DNA from 4 places in the Agrobacterium vacciniicorymbosi genome. Region 1 is predicted to be linked to each of the others. Evidence: riboswitches for the same ligand, from Rfam matches in the RefSeq annotation. Region 1 holds a riboswitch; each other region holds the start of a gene.
What was found. Region 1 has a riboswitch for cobalamin ahead of bluB (5,6-dimethylbenzimidazole synthase). Riboswitches for the same ligand answer to the same signal wherever they lie in the genome.
Positions count from the first base shown of each region.

Region 2: it holds a riboswitch for cobalamin, as region 1 does, so the genes downstream of both, nrdH (glutaredoxin-like protein NrdH) here and bluB (5,6-dimethylbenzimidazole synthase) in region 1, are expected to answer to the same signal.
Region 3: it holds a riboswitch for cobalamin, as region 1 does, so the genes downstream of both, ABUK73_RS14780 (ABC transporter substrate-binding protein) here and bluB (5,6-dimethylbenzimidazole synthase) in region 1, are expected to answer to the same signal.
Region 4: it holds a riboswitch for cobalamin, as region 1 does, so the genes downstream of both, ABUK73_RS21820 (DUF1636 family protein) here and bluB (5,6-dimethylbenzimidazole synthase) in region 1, are expected to answer to the same signal.

Region 1 is NZ_JBETMF010000001.1:377,328-382,594, reverse strand. It holds gene ABUK73_RS01975 (phospholipase D family protein) at 1-1,407, opposite strand, end outside; gene ABUK73_RS01970 (hypothetical protein) at 1,459-1,647, opposite strand; cobalamin riboswitch at 1,745-1,925, shown strand; gene bluB (5,6-dimethylbenzimidazole synthase) at 2,001-2,687, shown strand; gene radC (RadC family protein) at 2,700-3,545, opposite strand; gene map (type I methionyl aminopeptidase) at 3,563-4,393, opposite strand; gene sfsA (DNA/RNA nuclease SfsA) at 4,425-5,144, opposite strand; gene ABUK73_RS01945 (PHA/PHB synthase family protein) at 5,171-5,267, opposite strand, start outside.
Region 2 is NZ_JBETMF010000009.1:65,249-70,515, reverse strand. It holds gene nrdF (class 1b ribonucleoside-diphosphate reductase subunit beta) at 1-113, opposite strand, end outside; gene nrdE (class 1b ribonucleoside-diphosphate reductase subunit alpha) at 131-2,305, opposite strand; gene nrdI (class Ib ribonucleoside-diphosphate reductase assembly flavoprotein NrdI) at 2,293-2,691, opposite strand; gene nrdH (glutaredoxin-like protein NrdH) at 2,748-2,969, opposite strand; gene ABUK73_RS15195 (hypothetical protein) at 2,968-3,276, shown strand; cobalamin riboswitch at 3,299-3,518, opposite strand; gene ABUK73_RS15190 (hypothetical protein) at 3,643-4,692, opposite strand; gene ABUK73_RS15185 (low molecular weight protein tyrosine phosphatase family protein) at 4,841-5,161, shown strand.
Region 3 is NZ_JBETMF010000008.1:243,554-248,820, forward strand. It holds gene ABUK73_RS14775 (FecCD family ABC transporter permease) at 1-244, opposite strand, end outside; gene ABUK73_RS14780 (ABC transporter substrate-binding protein) at 248-1,225, opposite strand; cobalamin riboswitch at 1,468-1,691, opposite strand; gene ABUK73_RS14785 (glucose/quinate/shikimate family membrane-bound PQQ-dependent dehydrogenase) at 1,844-4,183, opposite strand; gene ABUK73_RS14790 (asparaginase) at 4,248-5,210, opposite strand; gene ABUK73_RS14795 (amino acid permease) at 5,207-5,267, opposite strand, start outside.
Region 4 is NZ_JBETMF010000017.1:89,436-94,702, forward strand. It holds gene cobN (cobaltochelatase subunit CobN) at 1-1,299, opposite strand, end outside; gene cobW (cobalamin biosynthesis protein CobW) at 1,303-2,340, opposite strand; gene ABUK73_RS21820 (DUF1636 family protein) at 2,334-2,759, opposite strand; cobalamin riboswitch at 2,875-3,083, opposite strand; gene cobO (cob(I)yrinic acid a,c-diamide adenosyltransferase) at 3,190-3,807, shown strand; gene ABUK73_RS21830 (cobyric acid synthase) at 3,811-5,267, shown strand, end outside; gene cbiB (adenosylcobinamide-phosphate synthase CbiB) at 5,255-5,267, opposite strand, start outside.

The DNA.
Region 1 (5,267 bases):
GAAGCTCATCTCGCGGCTCGTCTCATCCTTGAAAATTTCATCCATCTCATCCACCAGTCCAGCGGATGAAAACAGCACGCCCATCTCGGTGTTGAGCGACATGGACCGTGGATCGAAATTGAGCGAGCCGATAAAACCGATCTCTCCATCGCGCGTAAACGCCTTAGTGTGAAGGCTGGCCTGGCCTGAACCGCGCAAGGAGAAGGATTTGTGATGATCGGCCAGCGAGCGCAGTTCGTGGATTTTGATGCCGTTGATCAGAAGTGGCCGGCGATATCGCGAATATCCCGCATGCACGGCGGCGACATCGGTCGCGGCCAGTGAGTTGGTAAGAACGCTGACTTTGACACCTTCGGCGGAGAGGCGTGACAATGTTTCCACGCCTTTCAGGCCGGGAATGAAATAGGGCGAGGTGATGCTCAGCTTTTTCTCGGTCTCTTCCATCACCGGCAGCAGCGTTTCCATCAGGAAGTTGTGGCCGCTGCGGCGTTTTCCGGCAGCTTTCTCCGGCGGGTCGGCAACCACCTGCGCACTTTCCACCCAGTGCAGATTGTCGGACATCAGGAAATTGCCGGAATGGTGCTGGCTTTCCACTTGCGCCAGATAAGGCCGCGCGGCATTGCCGGAGGCCAGAACATCCATGCGGCGACGCAGCTTGGCGAGCTTGCTGGGGCGCCGCGCCAAAAGCGAGCGCACAGGAACGGCGACCGCACTGTTCCAGTAATCGTCGAAGATTTCTTCTGCTTGCGCGATGCAATCGCCATGAGCGATCACATCGAAATCGCGGAAATTCGCCTGTTCCGCTGCATCGAAATAGGCGTCACCAATATTGCGCCCGCCAACGATCAACACCCGGCCGTCAGCAATCCAGGCCTTGTTGTGCATACGACGATTGACGCTGCGAAACCGCAACAGCAGTTCCAGCCCGCGCCGGAAGACGTTCTCCCGAGCCTTGGTGGGGTTGAACAGTCGCAATTCGATGTTGGGGTGGCTGTCGATGGCGTGGAAGGCGCGATCCGAAATGGACACGCCGAGATCGTCCAGCAGAAGACGGACGCGCACGCCACGGTCTGCCGCGGCGATGACTTCGCGCATCATCAATTGCCCGGTCAGATCGGCATTCCACATGTAATACATGAGATCAAGGCTGCGCCCGGCGGCGCGGGCGGCTTCTACCCGCGCTGCAAACGCACCGAGATTGGACTGGATAAGAGACAGTGCATTACGTTCTGCATGGGCGTTCTGGAGATCGGTCCAGTGACGGTCGAGCGGTGTTGCGTCCGGCTCCTTCCGCAAAGCTGCGGAGGCGATTTTGATGATGATTTTGTCACGATGGCGAGAAGCGAGGGCGATACCCGCGACAAGGACGACCACGATTGAGATGGCGAAGGCTACAATGGCAGTCACAATTATGGTTTCACTCGCGTCGGTTCCCTGTCCCGGATATTGCCTGTCGTATCAATGGATTTCAATATTCCGCTTGTCGGCTTCTTCCTTGATGATGTCTTCCACCATCTGCCGTTTCAAGGCGGGGTCACCCAACAGATAATCTTCTGCAAGTTCAAAAATGGATTTCGGGCTTTCCTTGTGGGTGAGCGTATCGAGATCCTGGCCGATCTGTTGGCGAAGTTCGCTATAGTGGTCCATATTGGTTCTCCATTTGCGAAGAGAATGCGCGGGGCGGGCAGCGGTTCCGGTCCTCATGGAAATGAAGCGGGGCTCTTGCGTCGCGATGCTCTGGCGGTCATAAAGCAGCCAGTCAGGTGCCTGCTTTCAAGCGGGAGAATCGGGAACGCGGTGAAAGCCCGCGACGTGCCCAACGCTGTAAGGTGGACGCGGATTGCCATAGACCACTGAGAAATCGGGAAGGCGGCAATGCGCGGACGAAGCCAAGTCAGAAGACCGGCCTGATGCCATAGACCGAACCGCATGGACGGCGGCAGGTTGTTGATGGGTGGGATGCTTTCGGCGTCCGACCTGTGCATTGTTGGGGATTGACGATGCGGCCCGATGAGTTTCAGAACGCGCTGGTAAAATCGTGCGAGTTTTCAGACAGCGACAAGCAGGCGGTCTACCGCGCCATAGAAACGCGCCGCGATGTGCGCGACCAGTTTCTGCCCGATCCGTTGCCGGAAGAACTGGTGGAACGCCTGCTCAAGGCCGCACATTCCGCCCCCTCGGTCGGCTTCATGCAGCCATGGAATTTCACGCTCGTCACCGATGCTGATGTCAAAGAGCGCGTATGGCAGGCCTTCTCCCGCGCCAATGCCGAAGCCGCCGAGATGTTCGGGCAGGAGCAACAAGCGCTTTACCGCAGTCTGAAGCTAGAAGGCATTCGCAAGGCTCCACTGTCCATCTGCGTGACCTGCGATCCGACGCGCGGCGGCCATGTCGTTCTCGGCCGCACCCACAATCCACGCATGGATGTCTACTCCACCGTCTGCGCGGTGCAGAACCTGTGGCTTGCAGCACGCGCCGAAGGCATAGGCGTCGGTTGGGTCAGCATTTTTCACGATGCCGATATTCGCGACATCCTCGCTATTCCACCGCACATCGAAATCGTCGCATGGCTCTGTGTCGGGCGGGTCGATACGCTTTACGGCGAGCCGGAACTGGCCGTCAAAGGCTGGCGGCAGCGGCTGCCGCTGGAGGAGCTGGTGTTTCGGGATAAATGGGGCGCTAGTTAAGGCGGAAGCGCTCTAAATCAACCGCAGACCCTTGAAGCTGACATGCCCATCCTTGCCGATGATGATGTGGTCATGCACGGCAATGCCAAGCGGCTTGGCCGTATCGATGATGGTTTTGGTCATATCGATGTCAGCGCGGGACGGGGTCGGATCGCCGCTGGGATGGTTGTGGACGAGGATGATGGCGGTGGAGGACAGCTCCAGCGCTCGGCGCACCACCTCACGCGGATAGACCGGCGTATGATCAACCGTGCCGTGGCCCTGCACTTCATCAGCAATCAGCACATTGCGCTTGTCTAGGAAGAGGATGCGAAACTGTTCGCGGGCTTCATGCGCCATGGCGGCGTGGCAATAATCGATGACGGATGACCAGGAGCCCAGAACCTGCTTGTTGCGGATTTCGCTTTTCAGCATGCGCTGGGACACAGACGCGATAAGCTTGAGATCGAGCGCCACCGCTTCGCCAACGCCTTTCACTTCCTGAAGCAGAGCAATCGGCGCACCCATGACACCGCCGAAGGTGCCGAAGCGTGCGATCAGCGCCTTTGCGATCGGCTTGGTGTCTCTTCGTGGAATAAGCCGGAATAGCAGAAGCTCCAGCAGCTCGTAATCGGCCAGCGCCGCATCGCCATTGTCGCGATATTTGGCGCGCAGACGCTCGCGGTGGCCGTGGTAATGCGCCATGTCGCCGTCTGGAGATGGCGTCGGCGTGGCCTTCATTTTCATCTTTTTGGAGACTTGCCGAGGTTCGGCAAAGAAGCCGCGTTCGTCCATATCTTCGGCAAGGCCGCCGATCACCTTGTCCGCGCCGTCTTCGGAGTTGAACGTTGTCGTTTGATCGGCGGGATGTTTGGCCATCGGCATTGTTCTCTAAATCAGAGCGGTGGCAGGCCAGGGCGGTGCAGACCGCCGGGCGAAAGCGTGAAGATTTCGCAGCCTGTCGCCGTCACGCCCACAGCATGTTCGTATTGCGCTGAGAGGGAGCGATCACGCGTGACGGCAGTCCAGCCATCCGACAACACCTTCACATGCGGCTTTCCGAGATTGATCATCGGCTCGATGGTAAAGATCATGCCTTCACGAATTTCCGGGCCATCGCTCTCCTTACCGTAGTGGAGAATATTCGGCGTATCGTGGAAAAGACGTCCAACGCCATGACCACAGAAATCTGTGACCACCGAGCAACGCTCACCTTCCGCATAGGCCTGAATGGCGGCACCGATTGCACCAGTACGTGCACCGGGCCGAACGGCGGCGATGCCGCGCAGCAGGCACTCATAGGTCACTTCCAGAAGACGCTCGGACGCGCGCTTGATCTGCCCCACCGGATACATGCGGCTGGAATCTCCGTACCAACCATCCAAGATATAGGTAACGTCGATATTGACGATATCGCCCTCACGAAGTGGCTTGTCATCGGGAATGCCGTGACAGACGACGTGGTTGATGGAGGTGCAGACGGACTTGGTGTAGCCGCGATAATTCAGCGTGGCGGGCAGGGCGTTGTTGTCCATGCCGAATTCAAACACGAAGCGGTCGATCGTATTGGTGGTGACGCCCGGCTTGACGATGCTGGCCAGTTCATCGAGGCAGCGCGCGGTCAGCTGGCTTGCCTTGCGCATGCCCGCGAAGTCTTCCGCATTATACAGGCGGATGACGCCCGTATTCTTCATGGGTGCCTGTGCCGCGTCGATGTAAGTAACCATTATACCGCTTTCTTGTCTTCAATGCTTCGTTTCATAAAGCAGCAGGGTACCAGTCGTCTATTGCAACCATCTCGTTTGCGACGATTTCCAACGAAGAGACGCTGCATTTTATGGCGCAAGCCTCCACACCACGCGTCATGGCCCGCTGAAAGGCGGCGGAATAGACCGGATCGAGATCGCTGCAGATGCGCAGGCGGTCGCAATCGTTGCGCTGAATGAGGTAGAGCATGACGGCCCGATATCCTGCCTGCGCCGCGTCGCCCAGCTCTTCCAGATGTTTTGCGCCGCGCTTGGTGGCCGTATCGGGAAATTCGGCGAGGCCTTTTTCACGCACGAAATGCACGTTCTTCACCTCCACATAAGCATCCGGCCTGCCGGGAGCAGACAGTAGAAAATCGATGCGGGAATTGATGCCGTATTTCTGTTCGCGCTTCAGCGTGGAGTAACCGGCAAGGGATGGTATTTTGCCGGCCTCAATGGCTTCCTGCGCAAGCTTGTTGGGCATGCCGGTATTGATGCCAACCACCGTGCCATCCGCCTCCACCATTTCCAGCATGTGGCGATATTTGCGGGTGGGGCTGTCATGTTCGGATAACCAGATCCGTGACCCCGGAGTCGTCAGCCCGCGCATCGAGCCGGTATTGGGACAAGAGCCGGTAATCTCCGTACCGTCTTCCAGCACGGCATCGAAGAGGAAACGCTTGTAGCGGGAGACGAGCGTGGCGGAAGTGAGGGGAGAATCAAAAAGCATGGTACAGTGTCGTGTCCGCTGCGCGCTTATTCAAGCACATAGGTGCCCGGCGCATCGCAAAGCGCGGGCAGGGCGGCATCACCTGGAATGCGAGCCGCGACTTTGCGCTTGTCCTGCGCCTTG
Region 2 (5,267 bases), on a different contig from region 1:
GGCAGCCAGAAATTCGATGTCAGGCGGTTCCAGACCTCCAGATCCTTGTCGTCCTCCATACGGTTCCAGTTGATGGCGCGGATACGGTTGATCGGTTTGATTTGCATGTTCATGGTCTTTTCCTTGTCGATCACAGCGTACAGGATACGCAGCCCTGCACTTCCGTGCCGGACAAAGCCATCTGGCGAAGGCGGATGTAGTAGATGGTCTTGATGCCCTTCTTCCACGCATAGATCTGGGCGCGGTTGATATCGCGGGTGGTGGCGGTATCGCGGAAGAACAACGTCAGCGACAGGCCCTGATCCACATGCTGCGTGGCGGCAGCATAGGTATCTATGATCTTTTCAGGCCCGATCTCATAGGCATCCTGATAATATTCGAGATTATCGTTGCTGAGATAGGCGGCGGGATAATAGACGCGTCCGATCTTGCCTTCCTTGCGGATTTCGATTTTCGAAACAATGGGATGGATCGAAGAGGTCGAGTGGTTGATGTAGGAAATGGAGCCTGTGGGCGGCACGGCCTGAAGGTTCTGGTTATAAAGGCCGCCCTCCATCACGGCCTGTTTCAGGGCCTTCCAATCTTCCTGCGTCGGGATGGCGATGCCAGCCTTTTCGAACAGTTCTGCCACGCGTGCCGTCGCAGGCTTCCATTCCTGCGTCACATATTTCTCGAAATAATCGCCGGACGCATATTTGGAGTTCTCGAACCCCTTGAAGCTCTGGCCACGCTCCACCGCCAGCCGGTTAGACGCACGAATGGCGTGATAAGCGACCGTATAGAAATAGATATTGGTGAAATCGACGCCTTCTTCCGAGCCGTAATAAATCCGCTCGCGGGCCAGATAGCCGTGCAGGTTCATCTGGCCAAGCCCAATGGCGTGGCTGTCGTCATTGCCCTTTTCCACCGAGGGAACGGAGGAAATGTGGCTCATGTCAGAGACCGCAGTCAGCGCCCGGATGGAGGTTTCGATGGTCTTGCCAAAATTCTGCGAATCCATGGTGGAGGCGATGTTCAGCGAACCGAGATTGCAGGAGATGTCCTTGCCCATCTGGTCATAGGACAGGTCTTCATTGTAGGTGCTGGCTTCGCTGACCTGCAGGATTTCCGAGCATAGATTGCTCATGGAAATACGTCCGGCAATCGGGTTGGCCCGGTTCACCGTGTCTTCGAACATGATGTAGGGATAACCGCTTTCGAACTGTATCTCCGCAATCACCTGAAAGAAATCACGGGCCTTGATCTTCTTCTTGTGAATGCGGCTGTCGGCCACCATCTCGCGGTATTTTTCGGTGACCGAGATTTCGGTAAAAGGCACGCCATAGACGCGTTCGATATCGTACGGCGAAAAGAGGTACATATCCTCGTTGTTCTTCGCGAGTTCGAAGGTGATATCGGGAATGACCACGCCGAGCGACAATGTCTTGATGCGGATTTTCTCATCCGCATTCTCGCGCTTGGTATCCAGAAAACGCATGATATCCGGGTGGTGGGCGTTGAGATAGACTGCCCCTGCCCCCTGACGCGCGCCCAGTTGGTTGGCGTAGGAAAACGCATCTTCCAGCAGCTTCATGACCGGAATGATGCCGGAAGACTGGTTTTCGATCTGCTTGATCGGCGCACCGGCCTCGCGAATATTGGTAAGCGACAGCGCCACACCGCCGCCGCGCTTGGAGAGCTGCAAGGCAGAATTGATGCCACGCGAGATGGATTCCATATTGTCTTCCACCCGCAGCAGGAAGCACGACACGAGTTCGCCGCGCTGCTTCTTGCCCGCATTGAGGAAGGTCGGCGTCGCGGGCTGGAAACGCCCGGAAATGATCTCGTCCACAAGATCGCGCGCCAGCTGCTCGTTGCCCTGCGCCAGCGTAAACGCCACCATGCAGATGCGGTCTTCGTAGCGCTCCAGATAGCGTTTTCCGTCAAAGGTTTTCAGCGTGTAGCTGGTGTAATATTTGAACGCGCCGAGGAAGGTCGGGAAGCGAAACTTCTTCGCATAGGCGTAATCGAAGAGATCACGCACGAAGTTGAAGGAATACTGATCGAGCACCTGTTGCTCGTAATATCCCTCACTGACCAGATAATCGAGCTTTTCCCGCAGGTTATGGAAGAACACCGTATTCTGGTTCACATGTTGCAGAAAATACTGCCGGGCCGCCATGCGGTCCTTTTCGAACTGAATGTGCCCATCCTCATCATAGAGATTCAGCATGGCGTTCAACGCGTGGTAATCCAGCGTCGGTTCAGTGGATTTCACCGCATGACCCTGCGAGGGCTTGGGGGAGATGGTGGTCAACGTATCCAAAATCGTTCCAATCCATGTTTGACATTGGCGACATCTTCGGGCGTGCCTAGAAGCTCGAAGCGATAGAGAAACGGCACCGCGCATTTGCGCGATACGATGTCTCCCGCCGAGGCGAAGGCCGCGCCGAAATTCGTGTTACCCGCGGCGATGACGCCATGGATGAGACTGCGGTTGGCAACACTGTTGAGAAAATGAATCACGGGCTTGGGCACCGCCCCCTTCAGCCCTCCGCCGCCATAGGTGGGCGTCAGCAGCACGTAAGGCCCGTCCACCTCGGGCGCGTCCTCATCTGCCGAAAGCGGCAGACGCAAAGCCCGCACACCCAGCTTTTCGACAAAGCGATGGGTATTTTCCGAACGGCTGGAATAATAAACGATCAGGCCCATCACATCCCCGGCTGGCTGAACGCTGCACGCCCTGCTGGAGCGAGGCGGCTATAGGCTCAGGCAAGAGCGCCGATCATATCCGGACGGAAGCCTGCCCAGTGCTGTTCACCGGCAATAACCACAGGCACCTGGCGGTAGCCCAGCCCCTGCACCAGCGCATAGGCATCAGCATCCTCGGAGACATCGACAATCCTGTAATCGATGCCCTGACGGTCCAGCGCGCGGGTGGTGGCAGTGCATTGGACGCAGGCGGGTTTGCTGTAGACGGTAATGGTCATGATTTCCTCTTGGGATTGGACAAGCGAGAGCGAACGCGCAACCGGACGAAGCGCGTGGACGACATGGCAATGGAAGCGAACACAGGCCGACAGGCACCGCACCTCACAAAAGATGCGACGTCATCTGGCAGACGCAGACTATCGGGAACGGCTTACGCCACCCGCAGACAGTCACACGAGTGTTGAACACCTTCGCGAAAAGGCACTGGACAAGAAAAACAAACTGGACATGGACTTCACCCCGAAGCAGCTCATGCAGGACATTCGGGAACACGACACGCGCGGCTCCATGCCGCAACAGACGTAATAGCTCCCGGACACCCCGCCCGTTGACGTAATCGCTCTAGGCAGGTCTCCTGGCTCACGGATCAACGTATCTATCCCACCTTCCCGGATCGACATGACCCAGTGGCATTTTGGAACAGACACTCACCGCTTACAGTTGCGGGGGCAGCTACGGCTTTTGAACGCTCATCATGAACGCACCGTATTCCCATCTTAGCCTCACAAGTCTTGCGACTCGAAGGAACCTAGAACACTACATATAGTAGACTAGGTTAATTTCCCGTCAAGACTTATTGCGATTTGTGAGAAATGAGATGGGGAAAACGTTGAGGCTAGGCGGAAGAGGCGTTGAGTACGCCTGCCCGTTGAGGGCCTTTTGGCACCCTGACTAATGCGTCGAGGGTGCGCGTAGCGCGTCAATGAGGGCATAGATCACGGCGACCAGGACCAGCAGGGTCGTGCCACTAAAAGGAAGTGGCAACATGATCTGCTCGGTTGCAAAGGCTCCGCCAACCACCAGAACGATCTGAACCGCAGCAAGAATCAGCATTGTGGTCAGGGGTAAGATCACGCCCCTATTCGCGAAGAAACGGCGGTAGCCAAAAACGAAAACGGGAATCAAGACGGCCGTCACGGCGAAAACATAAACCCTCAGCCACTGTGCGTCCGGCAGCGAATCCGGCGCCAGAAAGGCCAGCGGCATCAGGACATAGCTGCTGGCAGTTGCCGCAAGCAAGGGAGGCCAAACGACCACATTCATCCAGCGTATCGAACCCGTAGCCGCCTTCTTATCCTGATTGCCCAGCACGGCACGTATGGCAAAGACCACCAGGCCGACCGCGACAGCAATGATGCCGATTGCCAACAGAAACTGCGAGCCGCCGACAGCGCCAACTCGCAACATTTCAAAAGACGAAGACAGCTGAGATGGCAGCGTCATCAGCGCGGGCAGAAGCCACAAAATCCAGAAACCGGCGACGAGACTTGGTAGAACGACAAATCGCGACAAGAACAGAAGTACGGCCACACCGCCAACCAGCGACGCGACGATGACCGCCACGCCAAAGGAACTGGCATCAGCCAGAAAACCCATGGTCGATACCATCTGCGCAATGCCAGAAGCCTGCGACACGGCCAAAACCAGTGCGAGGATATTCTCAACCACGACCAGCGCCACGCTGTTTTCCAGACGCGGAACAAAGAGGCGAACGATCTGCCCCAGCGCAAACGCCGTCAGAATAGAGCCCACCCCCAACGCTAGAATCGAGAGCTGCGAGGGAAGACCATTCCTCGACTGCGCTTCCATGAACGCAGGATCGAGCCCCGGCATCGCAATATTCCAGCCAATCATGGCCACAACCGAAATCAAAACCACCTGTCCAAGAACGACAAAAATGCTGCGCTTGCTGGACTCGGAGCTATCAACCGTAACGCTCATGGATTATCCTCTTTATACAACTTAAGATCATAACCAAACTTATCGGCATGTCACGGATTTCCTGGGTAGAAAAGGCATCATACCAGCTGTCAAATCCAGCTGGAGCGGGCACATCTAAAACCCTGCGCATCTTGAAAAGGTTAGCTGCTTGAAGAACATCCTGTTTGTCTGCAGCCAGAACAAGCTGCGTAGCCCTACCGCCGAACAAGTCTTCGCAAACTGGCCCCGAATCGAAGTCTCTTCTGCCGGTACCAACAACGATGCCGAAAACCCGCTCTCCAGCGAGCAGATCGCCTGGGCCGACATCATATTCGTGATGGAAAAAATCCACCGCACGAAAATACAGAGCAAATACCGCGCTGCTTTAAAAGGTAAAAGGCTGATATGCCTCGACATTCCAGATAACTACACGTTCATGGACCCTGCACTGGTCTCAGTGCTGGAAGCGAAGGTACCGAGATATCTTTAGGCCATAAGGGCGTGCCGGATACGGCGGATGTCTTTCACATCAAAGAGCGATTCCGTTAACACATTGATTTTCACAAGGTGAGCCAAAACTATCGATTCATCTTGCC
Region 3 (5,267 bases), on a different contig from region 1:
ACATGGCCAGTGCCGCACCACAGCAGGCAGCCACCACCGCCCGGCTGAGGCGGTAGTTCCAGATGATGCCTTCATCGATGGCATCGAGCGGATAGCCTGCATGGAACACACGGTTTGCGACCGTCTTGGCGACGACATCCATGGGAATGGATGTCTCGCCGATGGCAGCCCCGAACCAGAGCGCCAGAGCCAGACACCCGACCGCCAGCAAGGCGGCACGGGTGAAGATGAAACAAGCACGCATGGCTTACTTGGCAAGGCCGAGCTGGACGACGGCGTCGGCCAGAACTTCGATACCTTCGATGGTGCGGATGGTCGGGTTCATGGCCTGCGCATCCATGGCAACGATGTGCCCCTGTTTGACGGACGGCATCAGGCTCGTGACCGGATCTTCCTTCAGGAACTTCTCCTTGACAACGATATCATCTGCCGGAAACCGCCTGCGGTCCATCTTACCGGCAACAACCAGGGTCGGCTGCGACTTGGCAATGGTTTCCCAACCCACCGTCGGCCACTCTTCCTCGCTGTTGATGACATTCTTGATGCCAAGCGCGGACATGATGTAGCCGGGTGCACCATTGGTGCCCGCAACGTAGGGATCGATATCCAACTCCGCACTGGAGAACCAGAAGACGGCAGACAGCTTGCCATCGGCAGAGGCGATCTTCTTGCGTGCCGCTTCTTCGCGAGCCTTCAGATCGGCCACGAGCTTTTCGCCCCTGTCCTGCACATTGAAGATTTGCGCGAGTTCAGTCACTTCCTGATAGATCAGGTCCATGGTGAAGACGGAATGGCGCACGCCATCGCCACCGCCCGAATTGTCCTTGCCGGTGCAATCGGCAGGCGAGGTGTAAACGGGAATTTTCAGCTCTTCGAACTGCTGCGGCTTGGCGACGATGCCTTCCGGGCCGACATGCCACTGAAACTGGGCCGTGACGAGATCAGGCTTTTTGGCCAGCACGCTTTCAAAACTCGGATCGTTATCGGCCAGACGGTCGATCTTGGCATTGGCCTCTTCATAGCCCTTGATAACTGGGCCAATCCAGACCGCGGTGCCCACGACCTTATCGGCCAGACCGAGCAGATAGAGAATTTCCGTGGTGCTTTGACCGATGGACACCGTACGCTCTGGCGCATGGGTAAAGGTCACGTCGCGACCGCAATTCTTGAAGGTCAGCGGATAGGTCGTCTCGGCTGCCTGAGCCGCAGGCATGGCCGTTGCCATTGCCACAACGGCAAAACTGGCTGCAAAAACCGTCTGTTTGAAACTGAATGTCATTTCCGATAGTCCCCGAAATCGTCAGCGGTCGGCGAGAAGCAGACCAATGTGAACATGTGTCGATGCTCAGTCCGTGAGAACACGGGCAGAGACGATCCGAAACCGGGACATGGCAGATGGAATAAGGCGCTGGCGGGCGCTAGATGCAATCACGACGTCTCCTGTTCCGGGCATCCCCGCCCGTGACTTGGAATGAACTTATGACGGCAGGTCTCCTGGCTCACGGATTTGCGTCTTCACCCACCTTCCCGCGATATTCACCCGCAGTGGCATGACGCTTGGATGAGCGCCAAAGGGTTCGACAATCCGCTTACAGTTGCGGGGGCAGCTACGGCATTGAACCAAGGTTCGCACCGTATTCCCTATTATTCCTCGCGATCACTCGCTCGAAACCGTCGCGTGCAGATAGCCCCATTCAGAAACCGTCGTCAAGCAATGATTGCTGTAATGTTATTACATATCGATTGCAAGATATGATTTCGGAAAAACGGCATGATGGTAACACAAAGCAAAAAGGCCGGAACTTTCGTCCCGGCCATTATTTCACAATTCATCACCGCCCATTCAAGGCAGGGTATAGGCGATCACATAATCGCCGGGCTTCGTGCCGACGGAGCCGTGTCCGCCTGCGACGATGACCACATATTGCTTGCCGTCATTCATGGCATAGGTCATCGGCGTTGCCTGTCCACCTGCGGGAAGACGCGCTTCCCACAGCTGCTTGCCGGATGTCAGATCATAGGCGCGCAAGTAATCATCGACAGCCGCACCGAGGAAGGCAACGCCGCCCTTGGTAATCATCGGGCCACCGATGCCGGGTACGCCGACTTTGAAGGGCAGCGGCAGCGGCGTCATGTCGTAGACGGTACCGTTCTTGTGCTTGTAGGCGACCTCACCCGTGCGCAGATCGGCACCGGCCACATAGCCCCATGGCGGAGCCTGGCAGGGAATGCCGAGCGGTCCGAGGAACGGTCCCATGAGAACGCCATAGGGCGCACCATCATTTCGGTTCAGGCCCTGCTCGCTGCCCTTTTCATCCTGCCCCTTTGCGGGGATCTGGGCGCGCGGCACGAGCTGCGATGTGAAGGCCAGATAGGTCGGCATGCCGAACATGACCTGGCGTTCTGGATCGACAGCGACACTGCCCCAGTTGAAGGTGCCGAAATTGCCGGGATAGATGATGCTGCCGTTGAGCGATGGCGGCGTGTAGCGGCCCTTGTAATTCAGCTGATGAAACTTGATGCGGCATGCCAGCTGGTCGAACATGGAGACGCCCCACATGTTCTTTTCCTGGAGCGGATCAGGCTTGAAGGACAGCGCCGAAGTCGGCTGCGTCGGAGCACTGAAATCTTCGGGGATCGTACCAGATGGCGCAGGCTCTTCGGTCATCGCCAGGATCGGCTCACCACTGCGGCGATCCAGCACGTAGATGTCGCCCTGCTTGGTCGGTCCAACCAGTGCCGGAACAGTCTGACCATCCTTCTTGGTGATGTCGAGCAGCACAGGCTGTGCGGGAACATCCATGTCCCACAGATCGTGATGCACGAACTGGCGCACCCATTTGTCCTGCCCGGTGTTCACATCCAGCGCGACGATGGAGGAGGAGTATTTCTCGACATTGGCACTCCGGCCCATACCGAGCTGATCTGGAACCTGATTTCCGAGCGGGATATAGACGAGCCCAAGCGCTTCATCGACGCTGAAAACCGACCAGCTGTTGGGAGAGTTGGTCGTATAGGTCTGACCCGGCTGAAGCGGCTGGGTCTGGGTGGGGTTTCCCGAATCCCAGTTCCAGATCAAGGCACCGCTGTTGACATCGAACGCTCTGATGACGCCGGACTGTTCCTGCGTCGAATAGTTGTCGTTGACGGCACCGCCGATGATGATCTTGTTGCCAGCAATGGCGGGTGGGGATGTCGAGTAATAATAGCCGGCTGGATTATACTCCATGCCGCTTTCCAGATGCAGCGTGCCCTTGTCTGCAAAGGACGTGCAAACCTGACCGCTTTCCGCGTCGAGAGCAATCAGACGCGCATCCGAAGTCGGGAGATAAACGCGTGCCGCACAGGGCGAACCAGCCTGTGCCGTTGGGTCGGCATAATAGGTCACGCCGCGGCAAGTCTGATGCTGACGGTCCGGGTTCATGCCCGAATTGGGATCGTATTTCCACTTTTCCTTGCCAGTCGCCGCATCGATGGCGATGGCCCAATTGTGCGGCGTGCAGATGTAAAGCGAATTGCCGACTTTTAAGGGAGTCACCTGATAGGTCGTCTCGCCCACATCGCCCGGCAACTTCACGTCGCCGGTCTGGTAGCGCCACGCTTCCTTCAACTCACCAACATTGTTGGCAGTGATCTGCGTCAGCGGCGAATAGCGCTGGCCATAAGAGGTGCGCCCATATTGGTGCCACTCATTATCCGGCACAGGATTTCCGTAGGAAGGGTTGGCGGTCACCACCTCATCGGGCAGATTGCCTTCCATATCCTGCGGGTCCTGCGTCATCGCAAAGGCTGCAGCACCGACGGATACCAGAACGGCGGTCAGCAAGGGAACAGCGTTGGCGCCGTAAGATGTGCCGGTCGGGCTGGTAAAGCCGAGCGGCTTTCTGATCCATGGCATCAACAGCCACATGCCGATCAAAATGATGAAGCCGCCACGGGGGCCGAGCTGCCACCAGTCGAAGCCGACTTCCCACAAGGCCCAAAGCAGGGTCGCGATGACGAAAGCGGCATAGAAGTGCAATGCCGCCTTGTTTCTCTGAAACAAAAGAATGGCCGTCACAACGAATGCGAGGCCTGCCAATGCATAATAAAAGCTTCCGCCCAGCATAACGAGCTGAGAACCGAAGCCGAAAATTGCAAGTCCAATAAGCGTCAGGATGACTGCAGTTGATGTCACTGCCATGAATAGCCCCCGGTGGTCTCCCAGCCGGGGAAACGGCATCAGGTCACAAAGGTTCCTGAAAAAATCACGCTTTCGCCACTTTTTGAAAATCGTTGAATGCGCTGACCATTTCTTTGTGGTTTTTCCCAGATGCAATCATGGCTGCGAGCAATATTCTCGCCTGCCCTGCCCTCAGCGTGCGGGAATGGATTGCCCCCACCGCACCCATGTCGTGGCCACCGCCGCCGCCACCATAACCGGCCACCAGTTCACCAACCGGAACCCGGCTGGACACCACGACAGGCACGTTGTTTTCGAAACAGCGTTGGACCGCCGAAACGACGGACGAGTTGGCATTGCCGGAGCCGAGCGCAGACAAGACGATGCCCTTGGTACCTGCGTTGAGGCTGGCATCGATATGAACCGCATCGCAACCCGGATAGATGGCGACGATATCCACCCTGACGTCTTTAACGGCAGCGGTAAAACCGGGGCTTTGCGAACAGCTTGCCTGACCGGAAAGATCGAAGGCATCCGGCTCGTCTGAGGAGCGCTTGTATAGCCCCCATGCGGGCAAAAGCCTGCCGCCGAAACAGAGAAGAACGCCTTTGTCCGCATTGGCGGGATCAGCGGATGCGGCAATGGCTGCGGAAAGATTGCCGGGGCCATCCGCCTGCGGATGATCCGCGGTAAACTGCGCGCCGGTGAAGACGACCGGCTTGGTCAGCCGATGCTGGAGGTGAACCAGAAGCGCACTTTCTTCCATGGCGTCGGTGCCATGGAGAATGACAATGCCTGACACCGCCGGATCGGCCAGCTCCCGGCCAACGGCATCGCTGATATCCTGCATGTCCGATATGGTGAGGCTGGACGAATCCTTCGCCATCAACTCGACCGGCTTGACCAGAACCTCGGCGTCGGAGAGGCCTGAAATCAGATGCTCGCCCGAAAGTGCGGGCTGGGCCGCACCGGTTTCATCACGCGTGCTGGCAATGGTGCCGCCGGTGGCAATGACCGCCACCAGCAATTTCGATTCCACAATGCTCACTTCTGTCCCCGCGCATCGGCGCTTCTCAATGTGTCTGCCTCTGCCAGCTGATGAATG
Region 4 (5,267 bases), on a different contig from region 1:
TTCAACGCGGTCGAGCAGCGCCCGCGCCGTCTCCGGAATATCACCTACAACGTAACCCGCATCGCGCAAGTCGTGCAGCATTTCCAGCACGCTTTGCGGCACGTCCAGACCAACGGCATAACCTGTCCGTCCCGGGGCTGCGCCCGGATAATCCGGCATGAGAATGACGACATTCCGCTCAGACGGAGCGGCATTCTTCAAACGAAGAAAAGCGGAAATGCGGTTCGCAACCTGCTCGACACGATCCGGCTCAGCCTGATGAACGAGGCCACGCCCACCCTCCGGGTCTGGTGCCTTAAAGGAAATCGCTCCGGCCAGAAGACGGCCATCCAGCTCTGGCAACACCACATGCATGGCAAGATCGGAAGGGTTGAGGCCACGCATATTGTCCGCCCAGCCATCGCGGCGGGTGGTGGCCATGATGACCTGAAAGGTTGCCACGCCCAGCCGGTCGAACAGGCTCTTGCCGTCCTCATCCGACTGGCTGGCAAAGGCAGTTGCCGTCACCATCGCCGCCGGCTTTAAACGACCGAGCGTCTCTTCCAGAAACCGGATCGCTTCATTGTCTTTCAAACCGCTGACGAAGATCGGCAAAGGGGCAAAGCCGCGCTCGCGAAGCGCTGCATAAAGCGCGTCGATGGGAGCGACATCGGCGGCCATCAGCATGGAGCGGTAAAACAGGATTGGTAGCAGGGGTGCACCATTTGCAAAGCCATTCAGCGCAGCATTGAGGTCAACGACGCCTTCATCGGGCTTGTAAAATCCGCTTTTTGGCAAGGGCTCTGCTGCCATGTCCGGCCAGCCTTCCCCCCGCGCAAAGGCCGCAAGTCCTTTTGCAACCCGGTCCATATTCTCAGGCCCGCCTTCCCGGAAGAAAGACAGGATTTTGAACTGCGTCGGCAGATCGACTGTGGAGGCAGCCTCAAGCTTCTCATCGCGCTCGCTGCATTCCCCCGGCAAAAGCACCAGCTTGATACCGCGCCGCCGCGCCATTCTCGACAATTCGTCCACGCCGTAACGCCAGCGGTCGGCGCCGCCGAGAATCCGGATAAGGATCAGCTTGGCATGTTCCGCCGTCTTTTCGATCCACAGATCGAACGACATGGGATGGCGAAGTTCGGAGAGGTTGGCGGAGAGGAGCGAGACCGACCCATCCGTACTGCGCTGCCATCCACGTTCCAGCCCACCCAGATCGCTGGCCGAAAAGGACAGCACCACCACATCCGCCTGACCCTGGTTGAGATCAACCGGCTCGATCAGGTCGTCCAGAGACGAGGATGTGGTGGCGAGGATGTGCATAGATCAGGCCGCCAGCATCCGCTCGATCTTTGCGCGGTCGAGACCCTTTTCGCCGATCACCACCAGACGGCTGCGGCGCACCTCGCCGGACGCCCAGGGGCGGTCGAAGTAATGGTTGACGCGTGAGCCAACCGCCTGCACCTGCAACCGCATCGGCTTGGACGAGACCTCGACAAAACCCTTGATGCGCAGCACGTTTTCAGAGGCCGCCGTTTCGGAAATGCGAGCAGCCAGTGCATCGGCATCCGTCACGGCACCCAGTTCCACGACGAAGCTGTCGAACTCGTCGTGATCGTGGTCTTCTTCCTCATCGTGATGGGTGTGGCGGTTTTCGATATCCTCTTCCACCGCAAGGCCAAGTCCGATCAGCACGGCAGGATCGACGGCACCATTGGACGCAACGACGATCTTCGCAGCCTTCGGCAGATGCGCATTGATATGCGCCTTGGCGCGCTCCAGACCTTCGGCATCCAGTAGATCACCCTTGGTCAGAACGATGAGGTCGGCGCAGGCAATCTGGTCCTCGAAGACTTCTTCGACCGGATCGTCATGGTCAAGTGCTTCGTCATTCTGGCGCTGGGCGGCAAGCGCCTCCAGATCATGCGAGACCATACCTTCGGCAAGGGCTGCGCCATCGGCCACGGCGACCACGGCATCCACCGTCACCCGGCTTTTGATCGCGGGCCACTGGAAGGCCTGCACGAGTGGCTTTGGCAGAGCAAGCCCCGACGTTTCGATCAGAATATGCTCGACGCGCGGCTGACGGCTCAGAATCTGTTCGATGGCGGGTTGGAAATCATCGGCCACGGTGCAGCAGATGCAGCCATTGGCCAGTTCAACGATGTTTTCCTCCGGGCAGCTTTCGATGCCGCAGCCCTTCAGAATTTCGCCGTCGATGCCGACATCGCCGAACTCGTTGACGATAATCGCCAGCCGCTTGCCCTCGAGCTTTTCCAGAAGGCCGCGCAAAAGCGTGGTTTTTCCCGCGCCCAGAAAGCCGGTGATGATGGTGCAGGGAACGCGATCGAGCGTTGTCATGATGTCTCCTCGGTGAAATGCAAAGGGGGAATGCGCGACACAAGGCCACGCTTCAAACTATCGGGGCGTCCGCGCCAGGGCATCAACCCATCCGGTGCTTCGGCCAATAAGCGCGCGCCAGTCATCAGGTCTGCGGCATCATCTTCGGTCAGTCCGCCGAACATATAGGACCAGCCGTCGGCGCTGCGCATGGCGGCGCTGAGGCCACGCTTGCAATTGGCAAGGCAATTGACGCTGCGAACGGTCACGCCTTCACTCGCTCCAAGCGCTAAGGCAGCCTCCGTCAGAAGCGCGCCGGGGCGGGGGTCTGCATTCGGTTCGGCTTCGGACCGGCAGCTGCGGCAGACGAAGACCACGACGCCGGGTGCGGTGTCACGGTCCGTCTTTTCGGTCTGGCTGGTCGATGTCGCTGTAATATCCAAGGGTCTGCTTTCCGCGCCTTCAAAATGTCTCAGGGGTGCGGATATCGAAAACGGAATGCGGGACACGCACAACCATCGTTCGAACAACCGGCTGACCGGAGCACCCCGCCCGGCAGACGTTTTTCCTGAAACGGCAGGTCTCCTGGCTTGCGGCTTCGACACCCTTGCGCTGCCTTCCCGGATTGTCATCCAGTGGCGTTCAGCGCGGGCTCACCGCTTACAGTTGCGGGGGCAGCCACGGATTTGTCCGCTCAAGCGAAATGCACCGTGTTCCCTCTTAGCTTTTCCCGTTGCCGGAAAAAGACCGTCAGTCCTTAACCCTTATGCCCTGCGATGCTTTTGTGTCAATGCCGCGCATCATTGCCGCGGCACGCGTTTTGGTTATAGTCGCCGCTTTGAAAAAGCATGAGACCCGGAAGGACCAGCCGCCATGACCCGCGACATCAGCGACAGCGAAGCCGAACGTCACCGCGCCAAAATGGTCAACCGCAAGGCCGTGCAGGATGCTGAAGTCTCGGAAAAGACCATCGAAAAAGGTCTGCTGATGATCAACACCGGCCCCGGCAAGGGCAAGTCCACCGCCGCTTTTGGTCTGGCCCTACGCATGCTGGGCACCGGCAGGCGCGTCGGCATCGTGCAGTTCATCAAGGGCGCATGGTCCACCGGCGAGCAGGGCGCTCTGGCACTGTTCGGCGACCGTGTCGAATGGCGCACCATGGGTGAAGGTTTCACGTGGGACACTCAGGATCTCAAACGCGACGTCGCTGCTGCCACCAAAGCCTGGGAAGAGGCAAAGACGCTGATGGCCGATGAAACCATCGGCCTTGTGGTACTGGATGAGCTCAACATCGCGCTGCGCTATGACTATCTGCCGCTGGAGGAGGTGGTGGAGACCCTGCAGAACCGTCGCCCCGGCCTGCACGTCATCGTCACAGGCCGCAACGCCAAGCAGCCGCTGATCGATGCCGCCGATATGGTGACGGAGATGACGCTGGTGAAACACCACTTCAAGGCAGGCGTCAAAGCGCAGTCCGGCATAGAGTTCTAATTCATGACAGCACGCGTTTTGATGTTTCAGGGGACCGGCTCCGATGTCGGCAAATCGCTGATGGTGGCGGGGCTGGCGCGTGCCTTTACCCGGCGCGGGCTGTCCGTCATGCCCTTCAAACCGCAAAACATGTCCAACAATGCCGCCGTGACCGCCGATGGCGGAGAGATCGGCCGGGCGCAGGCCTTGCAGGCGCGCGCTGCAGGAGTGCCCCTATCCGTACACATGAACCCCGTGCTGCTCAAACCCCAGAGCGAGACCGGCGCACAGGTGGTTGTGCAAGGCAAGGTCATCGGCAACGCCAAGGCTGCGGATTACCAACACATGAAAGCCGGGCTGATGCCGCGCGTGCTGGAAAGTTTCGAGCATCTCAAAACCAAGGCAGATCTGGTGCTGGTGGAAGGCGCGGGCAGTGCATCCGAAGTCAATCTCCGCGCCAATGACATTGCCAATATGGGCTTTGCCCGTGCAGCCGATGCACCCGTCATCCTCATCGGCGATATCGACCGGGGCGGCGTCATTGCCAGCCTCGTCGGCACTAAGACGGTTCTGGATGCAGATGATGCGGCGATGATCGAAGGTTTCATCGTCAACCGCTTCAGGGGCGATCCGAGCCTGTTCGATGAGGGGATGCGGATCATCGCAGACAAGACCGGCTGGAACCAGATCGGCTTGCTGCCGCATTTTGCCGATGCCAGCCGCTTGCCCGCCGAAGATGCACTGGGGCTATCGGCACCGGGACAGAGGAAACCGGGTGCGAAAATCCGCATTGCGGTCCCCATCCTGCCGCATATCTCCAATTTCGATGATCTAGACCCCTTGGAGGCGGAACCGGATGTCGAGTTGATACGGGTGCGCCAAGGAGATGTCATTCCGGCAGATTGCACGCTGGTGCTGCTCTGCGGTTCCAAATCCACGATTGCCGATCTCACCACTTTGAAAAATGCAGGTCTGTATGTGGATATCAAGGCGCATCTTCGGCGCGGCGGTTCTGTGCTTGGTCTATGCGGCGGTTACCAGATGCTGGGCAATAGTGTTGCCGACCCTGATGGGATAGAAGGCGCGCCGGTGACCGTGCAGGGGCTAGGTGTGCTTGACGTCGATACCGTGCTGACCGGCGATAAGAAGCTTGTGTCGGTGACAGGTCGCAGTTTCGACGGCGTATCCTTCACCGGCTACGAAATGCACGTCGGTGTGACAAAGGGGCCCGACGATATCAGACCGTTTTCGACCATCGGCAATCATACAGACGGAGCTGTCTCCCCGGACGGTCGCGCTTTCGGCACTTATATCCATGGTCTTTTCGCAGATGATAACCAGCGCAGCGCATGGCTTCAGCGTCTAGGAGCCGAGCGCTCCGCGCTCAATTACGAGGAGCAGGTCGATGCCGTGCTGGACGGCCTGGCCGATCACATGGAACGGCATCTTGATCTCGATGCGCTGCTGGCTATAGCGCGATA